3 regions of the Enterobacter roggenkampii genome follow, and region 3 is predicted to be linked to each of the others. Evidence: predicted binding sites of a transcription regulator. Region 3 holds the regulator's gene; each other region holds the start of a gene.
What was found. Region 3 encodes PurR, which represses purine synthesis genes. Its sites were predicted from a motif close to CANGCAAACGTTTGCNTG; they were not measured.
Positions count from the first base shown of each region.

Region 1: a site for PurR is predicted at 4,382-4,399, ahead of purE (5-(carboxyamino)imidazole ribonucleotide mutase). Genes of this name have one in related genera too.
Region 2: a site for PurR is predicted at 2,101-2,118, ahead of pyrD (quinone-dependent dihydroorotate dehydrogenase). Genes of this name have one in related genera too.

Region 1 covers NZ_CP017184.1:1,095,478-1,103,094, forward strand. The annotation lists gene ybbP (putative ABC transporter permease subunit YbbP) at 1-166, shown strand, start outside; gene BFV67_RS05045 (porin) at 349-1,494, shown strand; gene mnmH (tRNA 2-selenouridine(34) synthase MnmH) at 1,582-2,652, opposite strand; gene purK (5-(carboxyamino)imidazole ribonucleotide synthase) at 2,738-3,805, opposite strand; gene purE (5-(carboxyamino)imidazole ribonucleotide mutase) at 3,802-4,311, opposite strand; gene BFV67_RS05065 (YdgH/BhsA/McbA-like domain containing protein) at 4,483-4,692, opposite strand; gene lpxH (UDP-2,3-diacylglucosamine diphosphatase) at 4,828-5,550, opposite strand; gene ppiB (peptidylprolyl isomerase B) at 5,554-6,048, opposite strand; gene cysS (cysteine--tRNA ligase) at 6,223-7,608, shown strand.
Region 2 covers NZ_CP017184.1:1,593,109-1,600,725, reverse strand. The annotation lists gene BFV67_RS07345 (YcbX family protein) at 1-290, shown strand, start outside; gene zapC (cell division protein ZapC) at 287-829, opposite strand; gene pyrD (quinone-dependent dihydroorotate dehydrogenase) at 996-2,006, opposite strand; gene ssuE (NADPH-dependent FMN reductase) at 2,255-2,830, shown strand; gene BFV67_RS07325 (sulfonate ABC transporter substrate-binding protein) at 2,823-3,785, shown strand; gene ssuD (FMNH2-dependent alkanesulfonate monooxygenase) at 3,782-4,927, shown strand; gene ssuC (aliphatic sulfonate ABC transporter permease SsuC) at 4,937-5,728, shown strand; gene ssuB (aliphatic sulfonates ABC transporter ATP-binding protein) at 5,725-6,495, shown strand; gene pepN (aminopeptidase N) at 6,546-7,617, opposite strand, start outside.
Region 3 covers NZ_CP017184.1:1,922,672-1,930,288, reverse strand. The annotation lists gene sodB (superoxide dismutase [Fe]) at 1-62, shown strand, start outside; gene BFV67_RS09040 (MFS transporter) at 101-1,267, opposite strand; gene cydH (cytochrome bd-I oxidase subunit CydH) at 1,430-1,519, opposite strand; gene purR (HTH-type transcriptional repressor PurR) at 1,817-2,842, shown strand; gene punR (DNA-binding transcriptional activator PunR) at 2,860-3,771, opposite strand; gene punC (purine nucleoside transporter PunC) at 3,886-5,085, shown strand; gene cfa (cyclopropane fatty acyl phospholipid synthase) at 5,384-6,532, shown strand; gene BFV67_RS09010 (riboflavin synthase) at 6,564-7,205, opposite strand; gene mdtK (MdtK family multidrug efflux MATE transporter) at 7,430-7,617, shown strand, end outside.

The DNA of each region.
Region 1 (7,617 bases), 830 kb from region 3:
GCTGGCGGTGCTGCAGACAAAGGTCTTCGACTTCCCGTGGGAGCCTGACTGGCGTCTTTGGTTGACTCTGCCTCTGTGCGGCGCGGGGCTGCTTTCCCTCTGCGGAGGCTGGCTCGGCACGCGGCTGCTAAAGGGCAAAGCCCTGTTCCGTCAGTTTGCGAGTTGATTTAGCGTGGTGATAATTACGCGCCGGTTTTTATGCCGGTGCGTAGTGTTTAAATAGCACAAAGTGATAATACCCACTCATTTAGTAGCACAAAACATTAAAAACCCGTCCACACAGCCCGATTATTTCCAGTTAATATTCACCCGCTAAATATTTAGCAGCGTGTCTATTAAGGAAAAATAATGACTATAAAAAAATCAGCGCTGGCGGCAACGATTGGCGCGGCAGTGGCATTAACGACCTTCGCTTCTCAGGCGGAAATCACCGTTCTTAAGCAGGATCCTCAGGCGGGTAACCCGCTGAGCCGCCTGAACTTCACCGTTGGCGGCAGTATTCGTCCTCAGTTCCAGAACATGACCGGCGACGACGGTAAAAACAGCTACAAGCGTAACGGCTTTGACGGCGGCACCCGCTTCCGTTTCGCAGCAGATTACTACCTGTTTGATGACATCAGCTGGATCAGCTACTACGAGCTGGGTGTGAATATTCCTGCGCAGTTTAACTGGGATCACCACTACGCCGAAGGCGCACACGACACCACGCGTCGTATGCTCTATACCGGTCTGAAGAGCGACACCTGGGGTACGCTGACCTTCGGTCAACAGAACAGCGTTTACTATGATGTGGTAGGTGCGAAAACCGATATCTGGGACTACGACATGATCGGTCAGGCACCGGGTAACGGGATCAACGGCGACTACGACGGCTCTTACCGTTCACGCCAGATGCTGAAATATAAGAAAACCGTGGGCGATGCGGACATTTACGCATCCTACCTGTTTGAAGACAGCGAATACCTGCCGGGCAACGGCCTGCGCTACAAGCGCAAAGGCGGCGGCTCGCTGGGTATCGATTACCACCTGACCACCGATCTGACCTGGGGCGCCGCGTGGAACTACACCCGCGCCGACATGCGTAACCCGGACAACGGCGACAGCAAAACCTACGACCAGAATATCCTCGGTACCGCGCTGAGCTGGACCCCGGACAACTGGACCTTCTCCGCAGGCGGCGGCTGGTACCAGAACTTCCTGACCACCAAAAAAGTGTCTGTTAACGACTACTTTGCGGGCGACGCGTGGGGTATTGAGTACTTCGCAGGGTACAAGTTCCCAGTCGGTCAGTACGCGGTGAAATCCATCCAGCCTTACTTCATGGGTGACCGCATTGAGTACGTGAACGGCCGTAACTACCAGCGCATCGACAACGGCGTGGGGATCAGCTTCCAGCTGGATTACGGTTTCCGCGTGGATTACGAACACGTGTTCACCTCCAGCACCGACAACCTGGGCGACATGAACCTGGTGCGTCTGCGTTACGACTTCTAAGCCGTCTGTTCCCCGGTGGCGCTGCGCTTACCGGGGCTACAACAGTACGCGTAGGCCGGGTAAGGCGTAGCCGCCACCCGGCTTTTTTCAGCGATCAAGCCACTCAGCAATTTCTTCGTACGTCCCGCGATACACAATCTTTTCCGCCTTTTTCTCCAGCTGATAGCCGTACATCGGGTCGTAATAGTCGTTCAGGAGCGGTACAAGCCAGCTGAAGTGCGCGTCAGTGCGGCCAGAGCGTTGCTGTTCCAGCAGCGCGGAGTCTAACAGCGCGGTAAATTCCGCAAAGCGCTGCAGCCCAAGACGGCGGCGTATGGCGAACAGGCCGTGATGCAGATACTCGCTGTATTCTTTCCAGCCCGCTTCCTCGCCGTAGGCGGCAGAAAAATCCGCCCACATATGGTCGAAATACTCTTCGCGCAGGCGTTCAAGACGGATCTCAAACGGATCCTCTACCACCACGATAGGGGCTTCAACCATGCGGTCGCGCAGGCAGGCCGGCAGGTGGTTAGAGCCAATCATCCGGCCTTCATCTTCCAGCACCCAGCGCGCGGCGTCTTTTTTCAATAGCTCAACCGCAAGGTGATTTTCAAAGCTGGCCTGAGAAAGCTGCGGCGTGAGCGTGCGGCCAAATGACGAGCCGCGATGGTGCGCCAGCCCTTCCAGATCGATACCCTGCGCGTGCTGCTTCACCAGCAGGGTTTTACCGTTCCCGGTACAGCCGCCGATAAGCACCATCGGCTTTTGCGACTGCTCGATGGTCACCTGAATCGCCGTCTGGCGCAGGGCCTTATAGCCACCGCGGATCAGCGGATAGTCGATACCCGCCTCTTTCAGCCAGGCCTGCGAGATATGCGAGCGCTGGCCGCCGCGCGCGCAGCAGAGAAAGCCCTCAGGATGGGCAAGGCAGGCTTCGCGCCAGGCGTTGATGCGGGCGTCACGCGTGTCGCCGCTCACCAGGCGATGGCCGAGCGCCAGCGCGGCGTCCGGTCCCTGACGTTTATAACAGGTGCCGACGGCGGCGCGCTCGTCATCGTTCATTAAAGGCAGGTTGACTGCCGCTGGCATCGCGCCCTGGGCAAATTCGATCGGCGCGCGAACGTCGATTAAAGGGGTATCGGACGCGAGGATCGCGCGATAGTCCGTTCCATCGTTCATGGTTATTCCAGAAGAAAGCTAAGCAGCAATGGGCGGGAATTGTACGCCGGGGAAAGAGGAGGTCAACTCCCCGGCGGAGGGAGAACTATTTAAGCTTAGATTGTGCCCAGACAATACCGCTCGCGTATTCCGGCGGCAGGAGCGGGATCATGGCTTCCAGCGTGGCGCTCAGACGGCCCGTGTCGCTGTCGTTCAGGTTCAGATGGCCGACTTTACGACCCTCGCGGACCTCTTTGTCATACCAGTGCAAATGCACCAGCGGCAGCTTCAGCCAGTCGTAGTTCAGATCGGTGCCGATCAGGTTGATCATCACCGACGGGCTGTTCACCACCGGCTGCGGCAGCGGCAGGTCGGTAATGGCGCGCAGGTGCAGCTCGAACTGGCTGATGGAGGCGCCGTTTTGCGTCCAGTGGCCGCTGTTGTGCACGCGCGGCGCAAGTTCATTGATCAGCAGACCGGACGGGGTGATAAAGCACTCCATCGCCATGACGCCGACATAACCGAGTTCGTGCATGATGGCAGAGAGCATCTCTTCCGCCTGCGCCTGCTGGTCGGCATTGGCGTGCGGGAAGGCGACGCTGGTGCGCAGAATGCCGTCCTGATGCAGGTTATGCGTCAGCGGATAAAACACCGTGCGGCCGTCATGCCCGCGCGCGCCAACCAGCGAGACTTCACCGCTGAAGTTAATGCCCTGCTCAACGATGCACTCGCCGTAGCAGTCATTCGGCAGCTCGGCGGTGTCGCCTGCGCGCAGGCGCCACTGGCCGCGGCCGTCGTAGCCACCCACGCGGCGCTTCACGATCGCCAGCTCGCCCAGCATGGCGAAGACGTCGTTCCACTCGCTTTTATCGGACAGGAGCTGCCACGGTGCGGTCGCGAGGCCGAGCTTGTCGAACAGCTGCTTTTGCGTCAGGCGGTCGGCAACGATCGGAAACACGTCGCGGTTAACGAAGGCGTTATGACGCGCCAGCTCGCGGGTCAGTGCGGTCTCCGGCCAGCGTTCAATCTCGGCGGTGATCACGCTCTGGTGGAATGGGACGGCTTCCGGCTCGGCGTCCAGTCCGACGGGCCAGACGGCAATACCCAGCGGCTCACCGGCCTGACGCAGCATGCGGCCTAACTGGCCGTTACCAAGGACGCAAACCTGCTTCATGCCGCACCCCGCGGGTCCGGGTTGTCCAGCACTTCGTCGGTCTGGGCTTTACGCCACGCCGCCAGACGCTCATGTAAGTCTTTATCGTGCGTCGCCAGGATCTGCGCGGCCAGCAGGGCGGCGTTTGCGGCACCCGCTTTGCCAATCGCCAGCGTGCCGACAGGAATACCGCGCGGCATCTGAACGATGGAGTAGAGGCTATCCACACCGCTTAACGCGGCGCTCTGTACCGGAACGCCCAGAACCGGCACCAGGGTTTTGGCGGCAATCATGCCCGGCAGATGTGCTGCGCCGCCCGCACCGGCGATGATCACCTCATAACCGTTCTCTTCGGCGCTTTCGGCGAAGCTGAACAGTTTGTCCGGCGTACGGTGTGCAGAGACCACTTCAACGTGGTGCGGAACATTCAGGATGTCAAAGATTTCGGCGGCGAACTGCATGGTAGCCCAGTCGCTTTTGGACCCCATCACGATGGCGACACGCGCCGGATTATTGCGGGAAGACATGCGTCTTAAAACTCCTGTGGTGCGAAACACACTGCTTTCGAGGGCACAGAGAATAGCATGTTATACGGGCAAGGAAAACGGTTGCGCGGTTAAATCTTGAGCCGTTGTTGCCATCAGTTCATAACAAAACAGACCGCATTCTGGCGGTCTGTTTTCGTCGAGGGGCAATCATTATTTCGTCAGTTCTGCGGTCATATACACGCGATTATCGACCTTCGCGCTGGTGATTTTATAAGACGCACCCTGTTCAGCAGCCTGTGCAGCGATTTTCGCTTCTGCGCGGTCAAGGGTAGAGGCGGTTGCGCTCACGCTCTGCGCGAAAGAACCGAAAGAAACCAGGGAGAGAGCCGCAACTGCAACGAAAGTTTTGATGGATTTCATGGTCGTAATCCTTAAGTGTTTTGTCTGGGATAGGGCGTGTTGCCCTGATTTGATAAATAATAGGCCGACCACGGGCGGATTAAAATCGAAACAATTTGCCGATATTGTTCAAAAAAATAGAATGATGTGGAGGGGTTAAAACGGAAACGCGATCAGCTCCACGCCCTCAGGCGAGACTTTGACCATGGAACCTTCGGTGTGCCAGGCACCCAATACCACGCGGTGTGCGGGCTGGCCGTTGGCGATGAGGGAATGCACGTCAGGACGATGGGTATGACCGTGGATCAGCCACTGAACCTCATGCTTTTCCATTACCCTCACGACCGCCTGCGGATTGACGTCCATGATGGTCATGGATTTGCTGCTGTTGGCGGCTTTACTGCCTGCGCGCATTCTGGCGGCGATGCGGTTGCGGATAAACAGCGGCAGGGCAAGGAACACCTTCTGGATCCACGGGGTGTGGACTTTGGCGCGAAACGCCAGGTAGCCGGTATCGTCGGTGCAGAGCGTGTCGCCGTGCATGATCAGCACCTTGCGGCCGTAGAGATCGAGCACCTGTTCTTCCGGCAGCAGCGTCATGCCGCTTTCACGGGCGTAGCGCTTGCCGATCAGGAAATCACGGTTGCCGTGAATGAAGCAGCAGGGGACGCCGGAATCGACCAGCGCGTGAATGGCGGCGGCCATTTCACGGTGCAGCGGGTTAGGATCGTCGTCGCCAATCCAGGCTTCAAAGAGGTCGCCCAGGATGTACAGCGCATCAGCGCTTTTCGCTTCACCGCGTAAAAAACGCAGAAAACCGGCGGTTATCGCCGGTTCTTCTGTTTGCAGATGAAGATCCGCAATAAAGAGTGTCGCCACCAATTACTCGCTGACGGTCACGCTGGTAATCACAACGTCTTCTTTTGGAACGTCCTGGTGCATACCGCTGCGGCCAGTAGAGACGGCTTTGATCTTGTCAACCACGTCCATACCTTCAACCACTTCTGCGAATACGCAGTAGCCCCAACCCTGCAGGCTTTCGCCGGAGAAGTTCAGGAAGTCGTTGTCCGCCACGTTAATGAAGAACTGTGCAGTAGCGGAGTGAGGTGCCTGAGTACGTGCCATCGCCAGCGTGCCGCGGGTGTTTTTCAGGCCGTTGTTCGCTTCGTTCTTGATCGGCTCTTTAGTGGCTTTCTGGTTCATGCCAGGTTCGAAACCGCCGCCCTGGATCATGAAACCGTTGATCACGCGGTGGAAAATTGTGTTGTTGTAGAAACCTTCGCGGCAGTAGTCCAGGAAGTTTTTAACTGTTTCAGGCGCTTTGTCATCAAAGGTTTTGATTACGATATCGCCATGATTAGTGTGGAAAGTAACCATTTTTGCATCCTGTTCCGTTATTGTGGTACGTCGACCCGCCTTCGGGTCATCTATAGGGGCTTGTTATAGCATAACCACAGGATGCGATCACCTTGCATTGTGTGCTGCTTCGGGTTTGAATTACGGGTAGAATAGCCGGTTTTCAACCACACACGTGTTTACATGGAATCTTCGATGTTAAAAATCTTTAATACAATGACGCGCCAAAAAGAGGAATTTAAACCTATCCATGCCGGGGAAGTCGGCATGTACGTGTGTGGTATTACGGTTTACGATCTCTGTCACATTGGCCATGGCCGTACCTTTGTCGCCTTCGACGTGGTGTCACGCTACCTGCGTTTTCTCGGGTACAAGCTGAAATACGTGCGCAACATCACCGACATCGACGATAAGATCATCAAGCGCGCGAATGAAAACGGCGAAAGCTTTGTCGCGCTGGTGGATCGCATGATCGCTGAGATGCACAAAGACTTCGACGCCCTGAATATTCTGCGTCCGGACAGCGAGCCGCGCGCGACCCACCATATTCACGAAATCATCGACATCACCGAGAAGCTGATCGCCCGCGGACATGCGTACGTTGCCGACAACGGCGACGTGATGTTCTCCGTGCCGACGGACCCAACCTACGGTGCGCTTTCCCGTCAGGATCTGGACCAGCTCCAGGCCGGTGCCCGCGTTGACGTGGTTGACGTGAAGCGTAACCCGATGGACTTCGTGCTGTGGAAGATGTCCAAAGAGGGTGAACCAAGCTGGCCATCCCCGTGGGGCGACGGCCGTCCGGGCTGGCACATTGAATGTTCCGCGATGAACTGCAAGCAGCTGGGCAAGCACTTCGACATTCACGGCGGCGGTTCAGACCTGATGTTCCCGCACCACGAAAACGAAATCGCGCAGTCCACCTGCGCCCACGGCGGCGAGTACGTGAACTACTGGATGCACTCCGGGATGGTAATGGTTGACCGCGAGAAGATGTCGAAATCGCTGGGTAACTTCTTTACCGTGCGCGACGTGCTGAAGTATTACGACGCGGAAACCGTGCGCTACTTCCTTATGTCTGGCCACTATCGCAGCCAGCTGAACTACAGCGAAGAGAACCTGAAGCAGGCGCGCTCGGCGCTGGAGCGTCTTTACACCGCGCTGCGCGGAACCGACAAGTCTGTTCCGGCGGCAGGCGGCGAAGCGTTCGAAGCGCGCTTCGTTGAGGTGATGAACGACGACTTCAACACCCCGGAAGCCTACTCCGTGCTGTTCGACATGGCGCGCGAAGTGAACCGCCTGAAGTCCGAGGATATGGCGGCCGCGAATGCGCTGGCGTCACATCTGCGTAAGCTCTCTGCCGTGCTCGGCCTGCTGGAGCAGGAGCCGGACGCGTTCCTGCAGAGCGGTGCGCAGGCGGACGACGGTGAAGTGGCGGAAATTGAAGCGTTGATCAAAGCGCGTCTGGAAGCGCGTCAGGCGAAGGACTGGGCGGCGGCCGATGCGGCGCGTAACCGTCTGACCGAGATGGGCATCATTCTGGAAGACGGCCCGCAGGGAACGACCTGGCGCCGTAAGTAAGTCTGTAAC
Region 2 (7,617 bases), 330 kb from region 3:
CGGGTCAGGAGGATGAGCTTGTCGACGTTGAGACGAACGTCGCCTCTGCGGTAGATATTCACTGGCAGGGCAACGTCATCCGGGGTAACAACCAGCAGGTACTGCTTGAGCAGCTGGAACAAGCGGGGATCCGCATACCCTATTCCTGCCGCGCGGGCATTTGCGGATGCTGTCGTATCAGACTGGTGGATGGCGAAGTGAGTGCGTTGAAAAAGTCGGCAATTGGAAATGACGGCACAATTCTGTGCTGTAGCTGCGTCCCGAAAACGTCCGTACAGCTGGAAGCTTAAACCGCCTGCTCGAGGCTGAAGGCATCCACGCGAAGCTGGGGCTTCAGCCTGTCGTTCATGACCTTAATGGCATCCCCGAGCTGCATCGTCCGCCCGGCAATCGTCACGCCAGGCTGGGCCAGCAGGCAGAGCGCGGCATTATCGCCTGGCTCCACCACCAGCAGGCTCACCTCTTCTGCGGTATCGCTCAGGTTGACGCTGGCCGCATCGCCCGTTGCCGGGGTCCAGTTCATGCCGTGCGGCAGGAAATGCCAGCTCTTTGGCATTTGCGGCTTCAGGAAACGGATAGCCACCAGCGCATTTAATACCAGCTCGGCGCGCTGCTCTTTCGAGAGCATCAGATCGCGACATTTTTCCTCAAAGGAGAAATAAAGCGCAGCGTCATCAACGCAAAAGCCTGACGGGGAAAAAGCGTCCGGGGTTAACATTCGGCGGGCAAAACGAGAGCGAAACAACATGCCATTGGCTAAGTCGAGCATCATTCGGTCATGCTCGTCGCAAAAATACCAGCGCCAGTTATCGTCAGGTTTAATTCGCATGTTTCTCTCCCGTCCCCGAAACGTCCTGTACTAAAAATGTCCTGTTTGCCGCTTCGTTTATAACATCATTAATAAAAGCCTATAATGTCTAAATAAGCAACAGTGACGGAATATAAAACAACCAGGGCTGGAAATAAAGCCCCGGTTGTCTGATTACGAGAAAAGATTAGATATGCGTAACGATTTCTTTAATCAGCGGCGGTCCTTTAAAAATAAAGCCGGAATAGATTTGCACCAGTGACGCACCCGCCGCCATCTTCTCACGCGCAGCAATCACGGAGTCAATGCCGCCGACGCCAATAATCGGCAGGCGGCCATTTAATTCCGCAGACAGGGCGCGAATAATTTCGGTGCTTTTTAATTGCACCGGACGGCCACTTAACCCACCCGCTTCGTCACAGTTTTTCATTCCCTGCACGAGGGAACGATCGAGTGTGGTATTGGTCGCAATTACACCATCAATATTATGGCGAACCAAACTGTCGGCAACCTGGATCAATTCTTCGGCAGAAAGATCCGGGGCGATCTTAACCGCGACCGGAACATATTTGTGGTGGATCGCCTGGAGTTCATTTTGCTTATTTTTAATGGCACTCAGAAGATCGTCCAGCGCTTCACCATATTGTAAGGATCGCAGGCCCGGGGTATTGGGTGAGGAAATATTCACCGCAATATAACCGGCATAGGCGTAGACTTTTTCCATACAAATCAGATAGTCATCTTTACCCTGCTCGACCGGCGTGTCTTTATTTTTGCCGATATTGATGCCCAGTATTCCGTCAAAGTGGGCTTTTTTTACGTTCTCGACCAGGTGATCAACACCGTGGTTGTTGAAGCCCATGCGGTTGATCAGCCCTTCGGCTTCCACCAGTCGGAACAGGCGCGGTTTGTCATTTCCCGGCTGCGGGCGCGGGGTGACGGTACCGATTTCAATGGAGCCAAAGCCCATCGCGCCGAGGGCATCAATGCACTCGCCATTTTTGTCCAGACCGGCCGCCAGACCCAGCGGATTTTTAAAAGTCAGCCCCATGCACTGCACAGGTTTTACCGGCACATGCTGGCGCACCAGCGCGGCCAGAGGCGTGCCGGTAATACGACGTAATTGCTGGAATGTAAATTCATGAGCGCGCTCAGGGTCGAGCTGGAAAAGGGCTTTACGAACGAAGGGGTAGTACATGAACTCTCCTGGATTCCCGGTGTGCAAACCGGGAGGGGATTATGGGCGATCCCATCGCGAAAGGGAATTGACCTGCGGCAAAAAACCCGCGTAAAACGCAATCGTTTACCTCCCCGTCTATTTCTTATGCACTTTTTCGCATTTTAATTGCAGATAAATCATTTAGTGGAATAAACGCGCGGTGTCACACTCCTTAAAATTGTTATGAATGTTAGATAAAAGCAAACAATTAGTTATAAGGAGGAAGTATGCGCGTCATTACCCTGGCCGGAAGTCCACGATTCCCGTCGCGCTCCAGCGCCCTGCTGGAATATGCCCGTGAAAAACTGAATGCTCTGGATGTGGAAGTGTGCCACTGGAACCTGCATAACTTCGAACCTGAAGATTTGCTCTACGCCCGTTTCGACAGCCCCGCGCTGAAAACCCTCATTGAGCAACTTAACGGCGCGGACGGCCTGATCGTAGCAACGCCCATCTATAAGGCCTCCTTTTCCGGGGCACTGAAAACCCTGCTCGATCTGCTTCCGGAACGTGCGCTGGACGGCAAGGTGGTGCTGCCGCTGGCAACGGGCGGTACGGTTGCCCATTTACTGGCCGTGGATTATGCCCTGAAGCCGGTGCTGAACGCGTTGAAAGCGCAGGAGATCCTCCACGGCGTTTTCGCCGATGACTCGCAGGTCATCGACTATCAACACAAACCCCACTTTACGCCTAACCTGCAAACCCGCCTCGATAACGCTCTGGAAACGTTCTGGCATGCCCTGCATCGCCGGGATATCCAGGCCCCGGCGTTTAGTCAGCCTCAAGGAGTCGCACATGTTTAAAACGTTAACCCGCATCGGACTGGCCGGTTTGATGGCATTTACCTCGCTGGCCCATGCCGTAGAAACGGCTCCGGAAAGCTTACGTATCGGCTATCAGAAAGGCAGCGTCAGCATGGTGCTGGCAAAAAGCCACCAGCTTCTGGAAAAACGCTTCCCGGACACCAAATTCTCCTGGGTGGAGTTCCCTGCCGGCCCGCAGATGCTGGAGGCCCTGAACGTGGGCAGTATCGATCTCGGCAGCACGGGCGATATCCCACCTATATTCGCCCAGGCCGCGGGAGCGGACCTCGTCTACGTTGGCGTTGAGCCGCCTAAGCCTAAGGCCGAAGTCATTCTGGTGCCTGAAAACAGCGACATTAAAAGCGTCGCCGATCTTAAAGGCCATAAGGTCGCTTTCCAGAAAGGTTCCAGCTCGCACAACCTTTTGCTGCGCGCTCTGCAAGAAGCCGGACTCAAGTTCACCGACATTCAGCCCGTCTACCTGACTCCCGCTGACGCGCGCGCCGCGTTCCAGCAGAAGAACGTTGATGCCTGGGCCATCTGGGACCCGTACTACTCCGCCGCATTGCTGCAGGGTGGCGTTCGCGTGCTGAAAGACGGTACCACGCTGAAGCAGACCGGCTCGTTCTATCTGGCCGCGCGCCCTTATGCGGAAAAGAACGGCGCATTTATTCAGGGCGTGCTGGATACCTTTACCCAGGCCGATGCCCTGACTCAGAGCCAGCGTCAGGAGAGCATTGCCCTGCTGGCGAAAACCATGGGCTTACCTGAGCCGGTGATCGCGAGCTATCTCAACCACCGTCCGCCGACCACCATTACGCCGGTGGACGCACACGTCGCCGCACTTCAGCAACAAACGGCTGACCTCTTCTATCAAAACCGCCTGGTTCCAAAACAGGTCACTATTCGCGAACGCATCTGGCAACCCGCAGGCAAAGAAGGAGCTAAATCATGAGTCTGAATCTTTTCTGGTTTTTACCCACCCACGGTGATGGACACTATCTTGGTACAGAAGAGGGTTCACGCCCGGTTGACCATGGCTACCTGCAGCAGATTGCACAGGCGGCGGACCGAATCGGTTTCACCGGGGTGCTGATCCCAACCGGAAGATCATGTGAAGATGCCTGGCTGGTCGCCGCGTCGATGATCCCGGTCACCCAGCGTCTGAAGTTCCTTGTCGCGTTACGCCCGAGCGTCGTCTCCCCTACCGTGGCGGCACGTCAGGCGGCCACGCTGGACAGGCTGTCCAACGGCCGCGCCCTGTTTAACCTGGTGACGGGCAGCGATCCGCAGGAGCTGGCGGGCGACGGCGTGTTCCTCGACCATACCGAACGCTATGAGGCCTCCGCCGAGTTCACCCGCGTCTGGCGACGCCTGCTGGAAGGGGAAACCGTCACCTTTGAAGGCAAGCATATTCACGTTCGCGACGCGAAGCTCTACTTCCCGCCGGTGCAGCAGCCGCGCCCGCCGCTCTATTTTGGCGGGTCGTCGGATGTAGCCCAGGATCTGGCGGCGGAGCAGGTCGACCTCTATCTGACCTGGGGCGAACCGCCTGAGCTGGTGAAAGAAAAAATTGCTCAGGTCCGCGCCAAAGCGGCCGCCCATGGCCGCAAGGTGCGCTTCGGTATCCGCCTGCACGTGATTGTGCGCGAAACCAATGAAGAAGCCTGGCAGGCCGCTGACCGCCTGATTTCCCATCTGGACGACGAGACCATCGCAAAGGCGCAGGCCGCGTTTGCCAAAACCGACTCCGTCGGGCAGCACCGGATGGCGTCCCTGCACAACGGCAAGCGCGAGAATCTGGAGATCAGCCCGAACCTGTGGGCGGGCGTCGGCCTGGTGCGCGGCGGTGCGGGTACGGCGCTGGTCGGCGACGGCCCGACCGTGGCCGCGCGCATCAATGAATACGCCGAACTGGGTATCGACAGCTTTATTCTCTCCGGTTATCCGCACCTGGAAGAGGCGTACAAGGTCGGCGAGCTGTTGTTCCCGCATCTTGATGTCGCCATTCCGGAGGTTCCGCAGCCGCAGCCGCTCCAGCTGCAGGGCGAAGCCGTGGCAAACGAATTTATTCCACGCAAAGCCGCACAGAGCTAAGGAGGGACCATGTCTGCCACCTCACAAAAATGGCTGCTGCGCGCCGCGCCGTGGTTTTTACCCGTCGGCATTGTGGCGTTCTGGCAGCTCGCATCGTCCACCGGCTGGCTGTCGAGCCGCATTCTGCCCTCTCCGGAGGGCGTTGTAGAAGCGTTCTGGTCGCTGAGCGTCAGCGGAGAGCTGTGGCAGCATCTGGCGATCAGCTCCTGGCGCGCCGCGATCGGGTTTTCCATCGGCGGCAGTATCGGGCTGGTTCTGGGTCTGGTGAGCGGCCTTTCACGCTGGGGCGAGCGGCTGCTGGATACCTCCATCCAGATGCTGCGCAACGTGCCGCATCTGGCGCTGATCCCGCTGGTCATTCTGTGGTTTGGGATTGATGAGAGCGCCAAGATCTTCCTCGTGGCGCTGGGCACGCTGTTCCCGATTTACATCAACACCTGGCACGGCATCCGTAATATCGATCGTGGTCTGGTGGAGATGGCGCGCAGCTACGGCTTATCGGGTTTTTCCCTCTTTGTTCACGTGATTCTGCCGGGCGCCCTGCCCTCCATTATGGTCGGGGTGCGTTTCGCGCTCGGCCTGATGTGGCTGACGCTGATTGTGGCGGAAACCATCTCAGCCAACTCCGGGATTGGTTATCTGGCAATGAACGCCCGCGAATTCCTGCAAACGGACGTGGTGGTAGTTGCCATCATTCTGTATGCCCTGCTCGGCAAACTCGCCGACGTCAGCGCACAGTGGCTGGAGCGCAGCTGGCTGCGCTGGAATCCGGCCTATACCCTTCAGGAGGCTAAAGCATGAATACTGCACGACTGAATCAGGGGACCCCGTTACTGCTGAACGGTGTCACCAAACGTTACGGCGATAACACCATTCTTAACGGGCTGGATCTGCATATTCCCGCCGGACAGTTTGTGGCCGTAGTCGGGCGCAGCGGCGGCGGTAAGAGTACGCTGCTACGGCTGCTGGCCGGACTGGAAGCCCCCAACGGCGGCGACATTCTGGCAGGAACGACGCCGCTTTCGAATATTCAGGGCGATACCCGCATGATGTTCCAGGATGCGCGCCTGCTGCCGTGGAAATCGGTTATCGACAATGTCGGGCTCGGTCTTAAGGGTAACTGGCGGGATGAAGCCCGCCAGGCGCTGGCCGCCGTTGGGCTGGAAAATCGCGCCGATGAATGGCCTGCCACACTCTCGGGTGGGCAGAAGCAGCGCGTGGCGCTGGCGCGGGCGTTGATTCACCGTCCGGGCCTGCTCTTGCTCGATGAACCACTGGGCGCGCTCGACGCCCTGACGCGAATCGAAATGCAGGATTTGATTGGTTCCCTCTGGCAGACGCACGGCTTTACGGTACTGCTGGTGACGCATGACGTGAGTGAAGCCGTCGCAATGGCCGACCGGGTGCTGTTAATAGAGGAAGGAAAAATCGGTCTGGATCTGACGGTGGATCTTCCACGGCCTCGTCGCGTGGGCTCGGCAAGACTGGCGGAGCTGGAGGCAGAAGTGCTGGATCGGGTGATGAAACGCGGGGGCACGGAGTTACAGCGAGCTAAGGCTAATGCCTGATGCCCTCACCCCCGGCCCTCTCCCACAGGGAGAGGGAGGGTAAACTTTTATTACGCTAACGCTTTAGCAATCTTCTCGTACAGATCGCCAGACAGGTTTTCCAGCCCTTTCAGTTGCTCAAGCGCGGCACGCATCTTCGCCTGACGCTTCTCATCGTAGCGTTTCAGACGGATTAGCGGCTCTATCAGACGCGACGCCACCTGCGGGTTACGGCTGTTCAGCTCGGTCAGCATTTCCACCATGAACTGATAACCGCTGCCGTCTTCGGCGTGGAACGCGGCGGGGTTGCTGCTGGCAAACGCGCCAATCAGCGAGCGTACGCGGTTTGGGTTGCTCAGGGTAAAGGAACGATGCTTCAGCAGGCTGCGCACCTTGCTGAGCGCATCGGCCGCCGGGCTGGTCGCCTGCAGGATGAACCACTTATCCATTACCAGACCATCCTGATGCCACTTGTCGTCATACTCCTGCATCAGCGCATCGCGGCACGGCAGTTCGGCGGCAACGCTTGCGCCCAGCGCGGCCAGCGCGTCGGTCATGTTATCCGCCTCGTGATACTGCTTGCTCACCAGGGTGTTCGCCAGCTCGGTTTCACCAAACGCCAGATAGCGCAGGCAGGTGTTACGCAGAGAACGTTTACCAATGTCCGCGTGCTCAACGCGATAAGCGTCAAGCTTGTTGGCGTTATAAATGGCAAGGAACTCGTCAGCCAGTTCAGCAGCCAGCGTACGGGTCAGCGCTTCACGCACCGCCACGATCGCGATCGGATCGATAATCTCGAACAACTCCGCGATTTCCGTTGCTGACGGCAGGGTCAGAATTTCAGCGGCCAGCGCCGGGTCAATCTTCTCATCCAGCAGGATCGCGCGGAACGCGTCAGCCACGTGAACAGGCAGCGACAGCGGTTGACCCTGCTGGTGGCGGTTTACGTTGATCTTGATGTAGGTCGCCAGCAGGCTTTGCGCCGCATCCCAGCGGGAGAAGTCGTTGCGGGCGTGACGCATCAGGAACGTCAGCTGCTGATCGCTCCACTTGTACTCCAGCTTCACCGGCGCGGAGAATTCACACAGCAGCGCAGGCACCGGCTGGAAGTAGACGTTATCGAAGATAAAGGTCTGCTCGGCC
Region 3 (7,617 bases):
ACCTGGAGCACTTCTGGGCACTGGTTAACTGGGACTTTGTGGCGAAGAACTTCGCCGCGTAAGAGACACGCAGAAGGGCTCGCCCTTCTGCGTTTTTGGTTTATTCCGCAGCGCAGGCTGCTTCTGGCTGTTTACGACCCGACATCATCACCAGCAGCAGACCGAGCGCGGCAATAATCGCCCCCATCACCGGCACAAAACTGTACCCCAGCCCACCGGAAATCACGGCCCCACCGGCCGCCGCACCGAGCGCATTGCCCAGGTTAAAGGCGCCAATATTAACCGAGGATGAGAGGCCCGGCGCTTCATGCGCGACACGCATCACGCGCATCTGCAGCGGTGGCACCACCGCGAACGTTGCAGCCCCCCAGACGACCATTGCGATCGCGGCACCAAACTCGTTGCGCGCCAGCCACGGAATGGCGATCATGATAACAATCAGCAGGGTTAAGAAGCCCTTCAGCGTTCCGCTCACGGAACGGTCGGCAAATTTCCCGCCGAGATAGTTGCCAATCGAGAAGCCCACGCCAATCAGCACCAGCATCGCGGTAACGAAGAGAGGCGTTGCGTGGGTGATATCGTGCAACACCGGTGAAATATAGGTGTAGAGGGTAAACATCGCCCCTGCCCCCAGCACGGTGGTCAGCAGCGCGGAGAGCACCTGCGGGCGCATCAGCACCGCCAGCTCCTTACGCACTTCCGGACGTTCTCCGGCGCTGCCCTTTGGCAGGGAGAAGAACAAGGCCACCATCGCGACCACGCCCAGTCCGGCCGTCGCCAGGAAGGACATCCGCCAGCCAATGACCTCGCCCAGCCAGGTTGCCGCAGGAACGCCGCCGATGTTAGCGATGGTCAGGCCCATAAACATGGTGGCTACGGCGCTGGCCTGCTTGTGTTTCGGCACCACGCTTGCCGCCACAACCGACCCCAGCCCAAAGAACGCGCCGTGGTTAAGGCTGGTCAGAATACGCGAAAGCATCAACGTGGTGTAGTCCGGCGAAATGGCCGAAAGCACGTTGCCGAGGGTGAAAATCGCCATCAGGAAAATCAGCGCATTGCGGCGCGCGCGGTGTGAAAGAAGAAGCGTCATCAGCGGCGCCCCCACCATCACGCCAATGGCGTAGGCGCTGATTAACATGCCGGCCGCAGGGATCGAGACGTCCACGCCGCGGGCGATAACGGGCAGTAACCCCATCGGGGAAAATTCAGTGGTGCCAATCCCAAAAGCGCCAATCGCCAGGGCCAGCAGGGGAAAATTGATTTTCATGCGTCAACTCCGGATGCCGTGTCATGTGGTGACACAGAACAAAGAAGCGGAAAGCATGACATCAATCACAAAAAATGAGAAGTTAACAAAATGGCAAAAGATTTTTGCCTTAGGAGTAACAATCGGGGGAGCGGGAGGGAGAAGGCTCTCCCTCCGCGTAAATCAGTGCAGCGCGGCCGTCAGACCCGCCGCGACAATCAGAGCCAGCACAACCACGGTGGTGAACAGCGAAAACTTCAGATCGGAACTCATCAATTTTTCTCCTTTTAATCCCCCCACGAAAAGTGAGCCTGCTCATTTTTGCATAATTTACGTCAAAAATCTTCCTGGATTTAGGCTGATAAACACTTTACCTCTTCCCCTTTTCATCAAGATAGGACAAAATTCCACGCTAAATTTATTAGCGTACCGGCCATTGACCCCCTCCTGACGTCCCGTGTCGTTTTCCCGGCGTGCCGCAATTCAAGATTGCGTGATAAGGGTGAGAGAAGGCAAACGTTTACCTTCAAGTTTTTCAGGAGTTTAGGATATGGTCTGGAGTGACATTTAATGGCAACAATTAAAGACGTAGCAAAACGCGCAAACGTTTCCACTACAACCGTATCACATGTAATTAACAAAACCCGCTTCGTGGCGGAAGAGACGCGCAACGCCGTCTGGGCAGCGATCAAAGAGCTGCACTATTCGCCAAGTGCGGTTGCGCGCAGCCTCAAGGTTAATCACACCAAATCCATTGGATTGCTGGCGACCAGCAGTGAAGCGGCCTATTTTGCCGAGATCATTGAAGCGGTAGAGAAGAACTGCTTCCAGAAAGGCTATACCCTGATTCTGGGCAACGCGTGGAACAGCATAGAAAAACAGCGCGCCTACCTGTCGATGATGGCGCAAAAGCGCGTCGATGGCCTGCTGGTCATGTGTTCCGAGTACCCGGAATCCGTGCTGTCGATGCTGGAAGAGTATCGCCATATCCCCATGGTGGTCATGGACTGGGGTGAAGCGCGCGCGGACTTCACCGACTCCGTCATCGACAACGCCTTCGAAGGCGGTTACATGGCGGGTCGTTACCTGATCGAACGCGGTCACCGCGAGATTGGCGTGATCCCCGGTCCTCTGGAGCGTAACACCGGCGCGGGCCGTCTGGCCGGTTTTATGAAAGCGATGGAAGAAGCGCTCATCACCGTGCCGGAAAACTGGATCGTGCAGGGCGACTTTGAGCCGGAATCAGGCTACCGCGCGATGCAGCAGATCGTTTCCCAGCAGCACCGCCCGACCGCCGTTTTCTGCGGCGGTGACATCATGGCCATGGGCGCACTCTGCGCCGCCGATGAGCTGGGTCTGCGCGTACCGCAGGATATTTCCGTGATCGGGTATGACAACGTGCGTAACGCGCGCTTCTTCACCCCGGCGCTGACAACCATTCACCAGCCAAAAGATTCGCTGGGCGAAACGGCCTTCAATATGCTGTTGGACAGGATCGTCAACAAGCGCGAAGAGTCGCAGTCCATTGAAGTTCACCCGCGCCTGATTGAACGCCGTTCCGTTGCGGACGGTCCGTTCCGCGACTACCGTCGTTAATCCCTTTACGGGGCCAGCTACGCTGGCTCCCGTAACCATTCCCGGTTTAGGGTTTCGCTGTCTCCCAGATAATCCAGCAGCCAGGCCATGGCGGGCGAGACATCATTTTGTTGCCAGGTCAGGCAGCAGGCCGCGTCCGGGAACGGATTCTCCAGCGTCAGTTCAACCCATTCTCCGGTATCGATGCGCGGACGCGCAAAATGAGCGGGCACCATCGCGACGCACAGCCCGGCGCTGAGGCACGTCGCCGATGATTCCCAGTCAGGAGCCACCACCCGCCGCTGGTTATCCAGAAGCCAGGTGATACGCTTGGGCAATGAACGCGACGTATCCTCCAGCACCAGAGACGGCCAGTTGCGCAGCGTATCGTCGCTCAGCGGACCTTCCATCGCTGCCAGAGGATGATCGCTGGCCACCACGCATTTCCAGCTCAGCATCCCCATGTCGCGAAAGGCGTAACGTCCCCCGACCGGGATCGCCTGCGTCGCGCCAATCGCCATCTCCGCCCTGCCGTCCGCCAGCGCATCCCAGACGCCGTTGAACACCTCCTGCGAGACCCGTAGCTCGACGTCAGAGAAATGACGATAGAAATCCACGATCATTTGTCGGGTGCGTTCCGGCTTCACGATGTTATCTACCGCGATGGCGAGATGCCCCCGCCAGCCGTTGGCGATCTGCTGACACTGTTCGCGGGTGATCTGCATTTTTTTGATAACAGAACGCCCTTCTTTCAAAAACCATGCACCGGCGGGCGTTAATTCCACGTCGCGATGCCGCCGTTCAAACAGCGGAACCGCCAGCCACTCCTCAAGCTGACGCACCGTGTAGCTGATGGCCGAAGGGACGCGGTGCAACTCCTGCGCTGCACCGCTAAAGCTGCCGTTACGCGCAACAGCATCGACCACTTCAAGAGAATAATCTGACCACATTTTCTGCCTGCAAAAAATTTGAATGCACCCGCCAAATATTAGCGTTTCACAAGCCGCTTTGCACTCCCTACACTCTGCGCCAACGTATACCTGCCTCCTCAGGAGAATAAAAGAATGCAACCCAGGAAAGGATTTTTAGTCTGGCTCGGCGGCTTAAGCGTGCTGGGCTTTTTGGCCACCGACATGTACCTGCCCGCGTTTGCCGCAATGCAGGAAGACCTGCAAACCCCTGCGGCGGCCATCAGCGCCAGCCTGAGCCTGTTCCTTGCCGGTTTTGCTTTCGCACAGCTGCTCTGGGGACCGCTCTCAGATCGCTTCGGCCGTAAACCGGTGCTGCTGCTGGGTCTGGCCATTTTTGCCGTGGGCTGCCTGGGGATGCTGTGGGTGCGCGATGCTACCTGGCTGCTGGTGCTGCGCTTCGTTCAGGCCGTGGGCGTCTGTGCTGCGGCGGTGACCTGGCAGGCGCTGGTGACCGACTACTATCCGGCTAACCGCACAAACCGTATTTTCGCCACCATTATGCCGCTGGTGGGTCTTTCCCCTGCCCTGGCTCCGCTGCTGGGCAGCTGGATCCTCGCGCACTTTGACTGGCAGGCCATTTTTGCCACGCTGTTTGCCATCACGCTGGTGCTGATGCTGCCGGTGTTTGCCCTTAAGCCCGCGCATAAAAAAGAGGCGCATGCCGACGCGACGCCGATTACCTTCACCTCCCTGCTGAGCGCCAAAGCGTATCGCGGGAATGTCCTGATTTATGCCGCCTGTTCGGCCAGCTTCTTCGCGTGGCTCACCGGCTCGCCGTTTATTCTGCACGATATGGGCTACAGCCCGGCGGCCATCGGGCTGAGCTATGTTCCGCAGACCATCGCGTTCCTGGTGGGCGGGTACGGCTGCCGCGCGGCGCTGCAAAAATGGGAAGGTCAGCAGATGCTGCCTTGGCTGCTGGTGCTCTATGCGCTGAGCGTCATCGGTACCTGGGCCGTCGGGTTTATTCCGGGCGCGGGCCTGGCTGAAATTTTGATCCCCTTCTGCGTGATGGCCGTGGCGAACGGAGCGATCTACCCGATCGTGGTGGCACAGGCGTTACGTCCGTTCCCGCAGGCGACAGGCCGCGCCGCCGCGCTGCAAAATACCCTGCAGCTGGGTCTGTGCTTCCTCGCAAGTCTGGTGGTCTCCGCGCTGATTGCCACGCCGCTGTTGACCACCACCAGCGTGATGCTGTTCACCGTAGCGCTGGCGGTATTGGGTTTCCGCATGCAGGCGTCCGCGCAGCGCGAGCAGGATAACGGCGCGCAGGTGGAAACTTCGCATGCCTGATTGCGCCAGAAATCATGTTACATTTCAGTGATTAGGTTGCTAACAATTTTCTATTGAATCACCAAATTTTGAGGCCTATACTAAATTTGGTTCGATTAAATACGATAAATATTAAGTGTTAACGGGAGCCGGAGTGCTCCCGTTTTACCATGGAAGGCATTTCGGCAAGGGTTATCTCCCTTCCTCTGTTCTACGTCGGATACTAGCCTCGCGGTATTTACCGTGAGATTTCTCACAAACCAAAAAAAGCGTCTACGCTGTTTGAAGGTTCTGATCACATCAGGGTGATGGAGAAGCTATGAGTTCATCGTGTATAGAAGAAGTCAGCGTTCCGGACGACAACTGGTCCCGGATCGTCAGTGAACTGTTAGGTCGAGCAGGCATCACTATCAACGGATCTTCGCCATCCGATCCCCAGGTTAAGCATCCCGACTTTTTTAAACGCGTGTTGCGGGAAGGATCGTTAGGCCTGGGAGAAAGCTATATGGACGGCTGGTGGGAGTGCGAACGTCTGGATATCTTTTTTGCCAGCGTGTTGCGCGCCGGTCTGGAAAATCAACTCCCCCGCAATCTGAAAGACACCCTGCGTGTCGCCTCTGCCCGACTGTTTAACTTGCAAAGTAAAAAACGCGCATGGATCGTCGGCAAAGAACATTACGATCTCGGCAACGACCTGTTCAGCCGCATGCTGGACCCTTTCATGCAATACTCCTGCGCCTACTGGAAAGACGCGTCGACGCTTGAGGAAGCACAGCAGGCCAAGCTGCGCCTGATCAGCGAGAAGCTGCAGCTACAGCCCGGCATGCGCGTTCTGGATATCGGCTGCGGCTGGGGCGGGCTGGCGTATTTTATGGCGAAGCACTACGGCGTCAGCGTGGTCGGCGTGACGATCTCAGCGGAACAGCAAAAAATGGCGCGGGAGCGCTGTCAGGGTCTTAATGTGGATATCCGGCTGCAGGACTACCGTGACTTGAACGAGCAATTCGACCGGATCGTTTCCGTCGGCATGTTCGAGCACGTGGGGCCAAAAAACTACGATACCTACTTTGAGGTGGTGGATCGTAATTTGAAACCGGACGGCCTCTTCCTGCTGCACACCATCGGCTCTAAGCGGACCGACAACAACGTTGACCCGTGGATCAATAAATACATCTTTCCGAATGGTTGTTTACCGTCCGTTCGCCAGATTGCCAACGCCAGTGAATCCCATTTCGTGATGGAAGACTGGCATAACTTTGGCGCGGACTACGACACCACCTTAATGGCGTGGCATGAACGTTTCCAGAAAGCCTGGCCCGAGATTGCGGACAACTATTCAGAACGATTTAAACGGATGTTTAGCTATTATCTGAATGCCTGCGCGGGGGCGTTTCGCGCACGGGATATTCAGCTCTGGCAGGTGGTATTCAGCCGGGGGATTGAACACGGACTGCGTGTCGCACGCTAAAAAAATAACCCCGGATAGCCGGGGTTATTTTTTATTCTTCTTCTGCGGTCTTTATTATTGCGGCTTCTTTTGCTGCCAGCACGCGCTCCACCGTATCGACCACAGCCTGGGTTTGCGGATCGATTTCGATATTCACGCGATGCCCCAATTTTTTCGCGCCCAGCGTGGTGCGCTGCAGCGTTTCAGGAATTAAATGCACGCAAAAACGCGTTGGCGTCACTTCACCCACCGTCAGGCTAATCCCGTCAATGCCAATAAATCCTTTATAGAGGATGTATTTCATTAATGACGGGTCCTGCATTTTAAACCAGATTTGACGGTTATTTTCCGAGGTCACGATTTTCGCCACTTCGGCAGTGGTCATGATGTGCCCCGACATCAGGTGACCGCCAATCTCATCGCTGAACTTCGCCGCGCGCTCAACGTTGACGGTATCGCCTACTACCAGCTCGCCCAGGTTAGTGATCCGCAGCGTCTCTTTCATTAAATCAAAGCTAATCTGGTTGCCGTTAATTTCGGTCACGGTCAGGCAGCAGCCGTTATGGGCAATCGAGGCGCCGGTTTCGATGCCCTCAAGCATATATTCCGGCAGCTCAACAACATGAGTACGGAAATTAGGTTTTTCATCAATGGACACCACTTTGGCAGTGCCCTGCACAATACCAGTAAACATGCTTACAACTCCTGTTTTTTCCGAACGGTGATGACACCGTTTAATCCCTCCACAATAACAGTTGGAAAAACAGGTTGCCAGCGGAGCGCATTTTCTGGCGATTTTTTCACTAGATAAATAGCTAAAGCCCGCTACAATAGCTGGCACCCCCTGCATTTTCTTCTTGCTGCCCGTTTCGGCGGCTTTTTTAGTCTCTCAAATAACTACAAAATAAAGGTGTTCACGTGCAGAAGTACATGAATGAAGCGCGCCAGTTATTGGCACTGGCTATACCCGTGATCGTCGCGCAGGTGGCTCAGACCGCAATGGGATTTGTGGATACGGTAATGGCAGGTGGCTACAGCGCCACCGACATGGCGGCCGTTGCTATCGGCACGTCAATCTGGCTTCCGGCCATCCTGTTCGGCCACGG